One region of the Caldibacillus debilis DSM 16016 genome, then DNA from elsewhere that is predicted to be linked to it. Evidence: riboswitches for the same ligand, from Rfam matches in the RefSeq annotation. Region 1 holds a riboswitch; the other holds the start of a gene.
The links. Region 1 has a riboswitch for S-adenosylmethionine ahead of metK (methionine adenosyltransferase). Riboswitches for the same ligand answer to the same signal wherever they lie in the genome.

Region 1 (4,214 bases):
CCCGATCTTTTCCGCCGACTCTCTGGCCACGTCGATCTCGCTGTAGCCCTCCCGTTCAAAACCGACGGAGAAGGTTTGGATCCTCGGATGGAATTCCTTCGCGATCGCCGCGATCATCGTCGAATCGATTCCGCCGGACAGGAAAGAGCCGACCGGCACGTCGCTCCGCATATGGACCTTCACCGAATCGAACATCGCTTCCCGGATTTCTTCGACCCATTTTTCCTCCGGCTGTAAGGCGGGGCGGAATTCCGCTTTCCAATATGTAAAAATTTCCAAAGGTTTTCCGGGCCGTTTCTTGAAATAAGTCCCCGGCAGCAATTTTTCGATCTTTTCATGCATGGTATACGGTTCGGGAACATATTGGAACGTCAAATATTGCTGGAGGGATCTTCCGTTGAGCGCCGGATTTTCCAAGGCATGGAGGATCGCCTTCTTTTCCGAGGCAAAAAAGGTGCACCCTTTGTCCGGATCCGCATAATAGTACAACGGCTTGATGCCGAAAGGATCCCGGGCGCCGAAAAGGAGCTTTTCTTCCCTGTCCCAGATGAGGAAGGCAAACATCCCCCGCAATTTATCCACCGATTTTTCTTTATAATGGTCGTACAATGCCAAAATCACTTCGGTATCGGATTCGGTGGCAAATTCCATTCCCTTTTCCTGCAATTCTTCCCGCAGTTCGATATAGTTATAAATTTCCCCGTTAAAGATGATCCAATACCGTTCATTGGCATAGGACAGGGGCTGCCTGCCCGATTCAAGATCGATGATGCTCAGCCGGCGAAAACCGAACTGGACATGTTCGTCGAAATAATACCCTTCGTCATCGGGACCGCGGTGGGTCAAAAGATGGTTCCGCTCTTTGAAGGCATCCCGATCTTCGTTGGAAAACTCCTTCGGTTGGTCATGAACACAGCCGATAAATCCGCACATTCCATTCACCTTCTTTTCCTTTCCTGATGCCGAAAATCCTATTTACTTCCATGAGACGTGGAAAAGGAGCAATCCGTAACGGGGAAATCCTGAAACGCCGAAAACCAATGATCCGGATGGGAAACGGCGCGAATGATCACCCCATTATTGTATCAAAAAAGGTTGTCGAATAAAATTGCGGGATGACAGGGCGCCTTCTCTTTTTACTTGCCAGTTGAAGGTTCCGATTATTGCCGATTGAAGGATCCGATCCCGAGAAAAATTTTGCACATGCGATCCAAGAAAAAAGGGGGCCATTCATACCCCCGCTTTTCCCCGGCCGCCCATGCCCTTCTTGTGATTCCGCATTTTCCGGCGGAAAAGAAACGCCCCTCTTTCCGCCTGTGCCTGGCCGGATGTCAATCTTTATAGGATTCCTTTTTTCCGAAGACGTCCAAACGCCTTTCTTTTTCCGCTTATGCCCGGCGGAACGCCTGTTCCCTCAACAATTCCGCCTTGTCGACCCTTTCCCAGGGCAGATCCAGATCCGTCCGGCCGAAATGGCCGTAGGCCGCCGTTTGTTTGTAAATCGGCCTTCTTAAATCAAGCATCCGGATAATGCCGGCAGGCCGCAAATCAAAATTCCTTCTCACCAGTTCCTCCAGCACTTCCTCGCTGACTTTCCCCGTGCCGAAGGTATCCACGGAAATGGACACCGGCCGGGCGACGCCGATGGCATAGGCCAACTGGACTTCGCACTTGTCCGCCAATCCGCTGGCGACAATGTTTTTCGCCACGTAACGGGCCGCATAAGCCCCGGAACGGTCCACCTTCGTCGGATCTTTGCCGGAAAAGGCGCCGCCTCCGTGTCTGGCGTAACCGCCGTAAGTGTCGACGATGATCTTCCTTCCCGTCAGCCCCGCATCTCCCTGCGGACCGCCGATGACAAACCTTCCGGTCGGATTGATGAAATATTTCGTTTCCCCGTCAAGCATTTGTTCCGGGACGACGGCACGGACGACGTGTTCCATCAAGTCCCGCTTGATCTGCTCCTGGCTCACTTCCGGATGGTGCTGGGCGGAGATCACGATCGTATCGATCCGCACCGGCTTTCCTTCTCCGTCATATTCCACGGTAACCTGGGTTTTTCCATCGGGACGCAGGTAGGGCAGGATCCCCGTTTTCCGCACCACGCTCAACCTGCGGGACAATCTGTGGGCCAATGAAATGGGAAGGGGCATCAGCTCTTCCGTTTCGTTGCATGCAAATCCGAACATCAATCCCTGATCCCCCGCGCCGATGGCTTCGATTTCCTCGTCGGTCATCTTCCCTTCCCTGGCTTCCAGGGCTCGGTCAACCCCCATCGCAATATCCGGGGATTGCTCGTCAATCGATGTGATGATTCCGCATGTATCGGCATCAAATCCGAACTTGGCCCGGGTATAACCGATTTCGCGGACGGTGTCCCGAACGATTTTCGGAATATCCACATAGGATGACGTGGAAATTTCCCCGGCAACGAAAACAAGCCCGGTCGTAATAGACGTTTCCACCGCCACGCGGGCATCGGGATCTTCGGCGATGATGGCGTCAAGGATCGCGTCGGAGATCTGATCGCAAATTTTGTCCGGATGCCCTTCCGTGACCGACTCTGATGTAAACAATCTTCTTCCCATAAAAATTCCTCCTTCCGGTTCCTTTGCTGACTGTCACGGATACCTTATTTCATATTTTGCACGAAAATATCGATCCTAGTTCCGTAAATTATGCCTGGATCCCATGGAAGGTTATAAAAAAATCCCTTTCCGCTGAGGAAAGGGTGTGATTTTACCTTTCACTCTTATCGTTCAAGGAATTCCCTTGCTCAGTTGAGCACCTTACTTATTTGTCAATAAGCAGGTTGCCGGGCTTCCTCGGGGCAGTCCCTCCGCCTACTCGCAATAAGAGTATCCGTTCAAGTTACAATCATACAACACCGGCTTTAGCCTGTCAACGATTTTCCCATTCCCTGTTAAACGTCTTTGATATTGTCATATTGTAACGCTTCAGTGAAAATGTCACTATGGGACAGGAGAAAATTACGATGACCAGAAAAGAATTGTGGCGTTACAATGTGATGTTGAAACATATTCATGGACTCATGACTGTACGTGAAACTGCGAATGAACTAGGATTAAGCACCCGCCAGGTTTTTCGCCTGAAGAAAAGAATCCTGGAGGAGGGAGAAACCGGAATCATCCATAAAAATCGTGGGCGAAAACCGGCACACGCACTTTCAAATGAAGTACGTGAATATATTCGTAATCTTCTCACAAGCGAGCGTTATCGCAACTGTAATGATCATCATTTGGCTGAATTGTTGGCACAGCATGAGGGTATTCACATAAGCCCTTCTACCGTTCGCCGAATTCGCTGTGAATCCAACCTCCCGCCGAAGCGAAAGCGTCGTCCACCCAAAGCCCATCGTCCAAGGCCTAGAAAACCTCAGGCGGGGATGCTCGTTCAAGTGGATGCCAGCTTTCATCCCTGGTTGGAGGACCGAGCCAAGCCATTTGCTTTACTGGCAGCGATTGACGATGCCACGGGAGAGATCGTGGCTGCCGTGTTTCGTCCTCAGGAGGATACGGAAGGGTATTTGCTTCTCCTCAAACAGATGATCGAACAAAAGGGAATCCCGATGAGTATTTACTCCGACCGGCATACCATCTTCCGTTCGCCAAAAGAAGCAACCCTGTCGATCGAACAAGAGCTGGCCGGTGAAGCCCCTCCGCTCTCCCAGTTCGGCCAAGTCTTACAGGAATTGGGGATTACCCACATCAAGGCCCTTTCGCCACAGGCCAAAGGACGAATCGAACGCCTCTTTGAAACCTTACAGGATCGCTGCGTGGTGGAATTGCGTCTTCGCAATGTCAACACCATCGAAGAAGCAAATCAGGTTCTTCCGGAACTTATCCGTAAACATAATCATCTCTTTGCGGTTCAACCTGCCGATCCGGAAAGCGCGTTTGTTCCCTTGGCTGAGGAACAATCCTTGGATCATATCCTGTGCTATCGGGAGAAACGCACGGTCGGTTCTGGCGAAACCGTATCGTATGGTGGAAAGACGTACAAGATCGTAACGAAGAACTCCAAACAAACCATTCCCGTGAAAACACGGGTTGAAGTCCGTGAAACCCTAAACGGGGATCGATTTATCTGGTACAAAGGGGAAAAATACCTGCTGGAAGAAGTGCAAAAGCCTGATCGCCAAGAATCTTCGCAAAAAGAAAAGGCGGGCATCGTGAGAACGCCTCACAAGCCCG
Region 2 (4,214 bases), on a different contig from region 1:
AAAATCCGGGTAATTTCCACCGCCCGGTCCGGAAGGAGGAAAAAGGGATGGTCGATCCGTCCGCCGTTTTGCCTGTTCATCAGTTCCCGGAAAGCCTGGGGAAAGCGGAACCCGAGGCGCCGTTCCGCCTTTTTCCATTCGCCGTCCGATGCCCCGGCCGGACCGTCTTCATCCGCCCATCCGGGATGTTCTTCGTTTCGGTAAAAATGGCGGATCCGGAAATCGGTTGCGGTGATTTCCCATTCCGTCATCGGGGAATCGAACAGGACCCCAAGCCGGAACCCGTCCCTTTCCACGTCCGTCTCCTCGTACAGCCAATACATGCCGGGAGCCAATGGGAATTCGGATCTTTCCTCCTTGATCCCCGATATTTCGATCACGGCGGCCTCGCCGTAACTGAAACTGCCGGATCCGTCCAGGGTGAGCCGCAAAACGTCCTCCCCGCGGCGGATGAAACGGATTTGGGCATCATGGAGCCCGGCGTCCGCGATTTCCGCCAAACCTTCCGGCAACTGCCCGCGGATTTTTTCCTTGTATTCCCCGGCCGCGTCGATCATCTTTTCCGCTTCTTCCTGTTTTTCTTTCAGCCAGGCCAAAACCTCGTCCCGGACCCGTTTCGGGAGTTCGGGCTGATTGATCGTCCCGTCCAGCACATAGGGGTGGAAGGTTTCGGGGAGGATCTGCAGCAGCCGGTCTTTAATGGATTCCAGCTCTCCCCGCAAATAGGCGCGGAAATCCTCGCTTTCTTCTTCGAAACCGCGGATGAAATCCGCCCATTCTTCATCGGATTCGGGGAAGGTCAAAAGATGGGGATCCTGCATAGTTTCATACCATTTTTTCGAAAAAAATTTCATCGGACGAGTCTCCTTTTCGTTCGGATTGTTGATTACTTTGATTATGAAAGACGGAGAGGATTTTGGTCAACCCTTTTTCTGCCGGGACGGTTCCGACGGGCTGTCAAAAAAAGTATGCGTAAAATATTTGTGGGCAAAACTTATCCCCTTCAATAGGTGAGTGATCGAAGACGCACGCCTATGAAGGGGGAACCAGGCGTAAGCGCGGCAGGAAAGAAAGCAACAATTAATGAAAAAGAGGGCTGCTCCTTGGCAGACTGATCGTCAGGAAAAACTCGCATATTGACATTTTCAAACATTCATATTACTATACAATCATACATAAAAATTACATATTTTCCTCGTCATTTCTTATCCAGAGAGGTGGAGGGACTGGCCCGATGAAACCTCGGCAGCGGGCTTTCGCATGAAAGCACTGTGCCAATTCCAGCAAGTCGTCTGGACGGCTTGGAAGATAAGAAATGAGACGGAGTTTTGCGAACGCATGACCCCTCTCATCTTATCTTCCTGGAGGTAAGATGAGGGGGGTTTTCATTTATCCGAAAAGGAGGGGATGCGGGGAAATTTCGATTCGTCTCTTAAACCGAGTTTTCATATCCATTTACTCGTATTTATTGGAGGTGCTCGATGATCACTTTTGAAAATGTCACCAAGGTATTTCAGACCAAGGACCGGGAAGTCGCGGCCGTCAAAGATGTAAGCCTGACCGTCAAAGAGGGAGAAATCTTCGGCATCATCGGCTTCAGCGGCGCCGGAAAAAGCACCCTCCTCCGCCTGGTCAATCTGTTGGAAAAACCGACTTCCGGGAAGATCTTCGTGAACCGGCAGGAGATCACCAAACTGTCCACCAAGGAACTGCGTAAATTGCGGCAAAATATCGGAATGATCTTCCAAAATTTTAATTTGTTCAATTCCCGGACAGTTTTTGGAAATGTGGAATATCCCTTAAAAATCGCACAGGTCCCGAAGGAGGAAAGGAAACGGATCGTTTGGGAACTGCTCCGGTTCGTCGGACTCGAGGATAAAGCGGGCGATTATCCCGAGCAGCTGTCGGGAGGCCAGAAGCAAAGGGTGGGCATTGCGAGGGCCCTGGCCACTTCCCCAAAAATTCTGATTTGTGACGAACCGACTTCGGCCCTCGATCCGGAAACCACCAACGACATTCTGAATCTGTTAAAAAAAGTGAACCGGGAGTTGAATGTGACCATCCTATTGATCACCCATGAGATGCATGTCATCCGCAAGATTTGCGATCGGGTCGCCGTGATGGAGGAGGGACGGATCATCGAAGAAGGCTCCGTCCTGGATATTTTCACCAGCCCGAAAACCCGGACGACGAAAAACTTCATCCGTTCGGTGATCCACGATTCCCTTTCCGAATCCTTGCTCGAGGAACTGAAGCGGAACGGAACGAACCATCTGTACCGCCTGACGTTCAAGGGCGATGCGACAAAACAGCCGATCTTATCGAGGATTTCAAAGCGATACAATGTGGATGTCAACATTTTGAACGGAAATATCAGCGAACTGCAGGGGCAATTATTCGGGAATCTGATTGTCGAAATCATAGGCGATGGACAGGAAGTGAAAAGGGTCATCGAAGAACTGAAAAAAGTTGTGCAAGTAAAGGAGGTCCTGTCCGATGCGGGTTGATTGGTCCACGTTTTGGCCGCGGATTGTCGAGGCGACCGGCCAGACGATTACGATGGTCGTTTTTACCTTGCTATTTTCGTCCATTATCGGAATCTTGATGGGGCTGCTTTTATATGTCACCCGAAAAGGGAATGTTTTTGAAAATCGGTTCATCTATTCCTTTTTAAACATTATCATCAACATCGTCCGTCCCATCCCGTTCATCATCTTTTTGGTCGCCATCGCCCCGTTGACCCGGGCGGTGATCGGGACGACCATCGGGACGGCTGCCGCGATTTTCCCCATGACGATCGCCGCCTCCTTTTCGGTGGCCAGGGTGGTGGAAAATAATCTCGTCTCCATCGACCCGGGGATTATCGAAGCGGCCAAGGCGATGGGCGCCGGACCCTTCCGGATCATTTTTGAAATCATCATCCCGGAAGCGATCGGACCGCTGATTTTAGGCTTGACCTTTGTCACCATCGGCTTGATCGATTTCTCGGCGATGGCGGGAACGGTCGGCGGCGGCGGTTTGGGCAACCTGGCGATGACCTACGGGTATCAGCGGTTTGATACCTCCGTCATGATCGTCACCGTCGTTATCCTCATTCTCTTGGTGCAGATCGCACAATTGATCGGGAATTATCTTTCGAGGATTTTTTTGCGTCGATAGAAAAAATTTGGCATTCAAGGAGGAAACAGAATGTACAAAAAAATAGGCTTATCGTTGATTGCGGTACTTCTTTTCGCTTTACTTTCGGCGTGCAAGGGCGAGACGGCTTCCGATGAAAAAAAGGTGGTAAAAATCGGGGTGACGGGGACCGACGGCCAGGTCTGGGACATCATCAAGGAAAAGGCGGCGAAGGAAGGCATCACCATCGAGCTGGTTGAATTTTCCGATTACACGCTGCCGAACCAGGCGCTGGCGGACAAGGAAATCGATTTGAATGCGTTCCAGCACATCGCCTTTTTGAATCAATTCAAGGAAGAACATCATCTGGATATCGTGCCGATCGGGACCACGGTCATCGCGCCGATGGGCATTTATTCCGAGAAATATAAGGACGTCTCCGAAATCCCCGACAAGGCGAAAATCGCCATCCCCGATGATCCCTCGAACCAGGCGAGGGCTTTGAAGCTGCTTCAGTCGGCCGGATTGATCAAGCTGAAGGAGGATTTCGGCTTGTTCGGCGATTTGAGCGGAATCAAGGAAAATCCCAAAAAATTGGAGATCATTCCGATGGTGGCCCAACAAACGCCGAGGGTGCTTCCGGATGTGGCCGCGTCCGTGATCAATAACGGGATTGCCGGGCAGGCCGGATTCGTTCCGAATAAAGACGCCATCTTCCTGGAAGATCCGAATGATCCGGCGGCGCAGCCGTATATCAATGTTTTTGCCGCCCGGGCGGAAGACAAAGACAATCAAACATTCAAAAAGATTGTCGAGATCTACCATGATCCTGAAGTGGTCGAGGCGATCAAAAAGGATACGAACGGCGGTTCCGTCGTGGTCGACATTCCGATTGAAGAACTGGAAGACATCATCAAATAAAAAGCGGGGGGAATTGGCGTGCCGGTTGATTTGCAGCTTCAAAGGAAGCGGATCGAGGAAAGCATCGAAAACGGAAGGGAACTGTATATTCAAACGAGCCATGAGATTCATGATCATCCGGAAATCGGAAATCAGGAATTTTTCGCATCGGAAAGGTTGACCGATCTTCTGAAAAA

Region 2: it holds a riboswitch for S-adenosylmethionine, as region 1 does, so the genes downstream of both, A3EQ_RS0119590 (methionine ABC transporter ATP-binding protein) here and metK (methionine adenosyltransferase) in region 1, are expected to answer to the same signal.

The regions. Positions count from the first base shown of each region.
Region 1 is NZ_KB912918.1:38,990-43,203, reverse strand. Features, by position in the region: gene asnB (asparagine synthase (glutamine-hydrolyzing)) at 1-933, opposite strand, end outside; gene metK (methionine adenosyltransferase) at 1,389-2,588, opposite strand; SAM riboswitch class I at 2,750-2,859, opposite strand; gene A3EQ_RS0119835 (ISNCY family transposase) at 2,996-4,214, shown strand, end outside.
Region 2 is NZ_KB912917.1:116,915-121,128, reverse strand. Features, by position in the region: gene A3EQ_RS0119595 (DUF4085 family protein) at 1-854, opposite strand, end outside; SAM riboswitch class I at 1,203-1,315, shown strand; gene A3EQ_RS0119590 (methionine ABC transporter ATP-binding protein) at 1,482-2,507, shown strand; gene A3EQ_RS0119585 (methionine ABC transporter permease) at 2,497-3,159, shown strand; gene A3EQ_RS0119580 (MetQ/NlpA family ABC transporter substrate-binding protein) at 3,190-4,038, shown strand; gene A3EQ_RS0119575 (M20 family metallopeptidase) at 4,057-4,214, shown strand, end outside.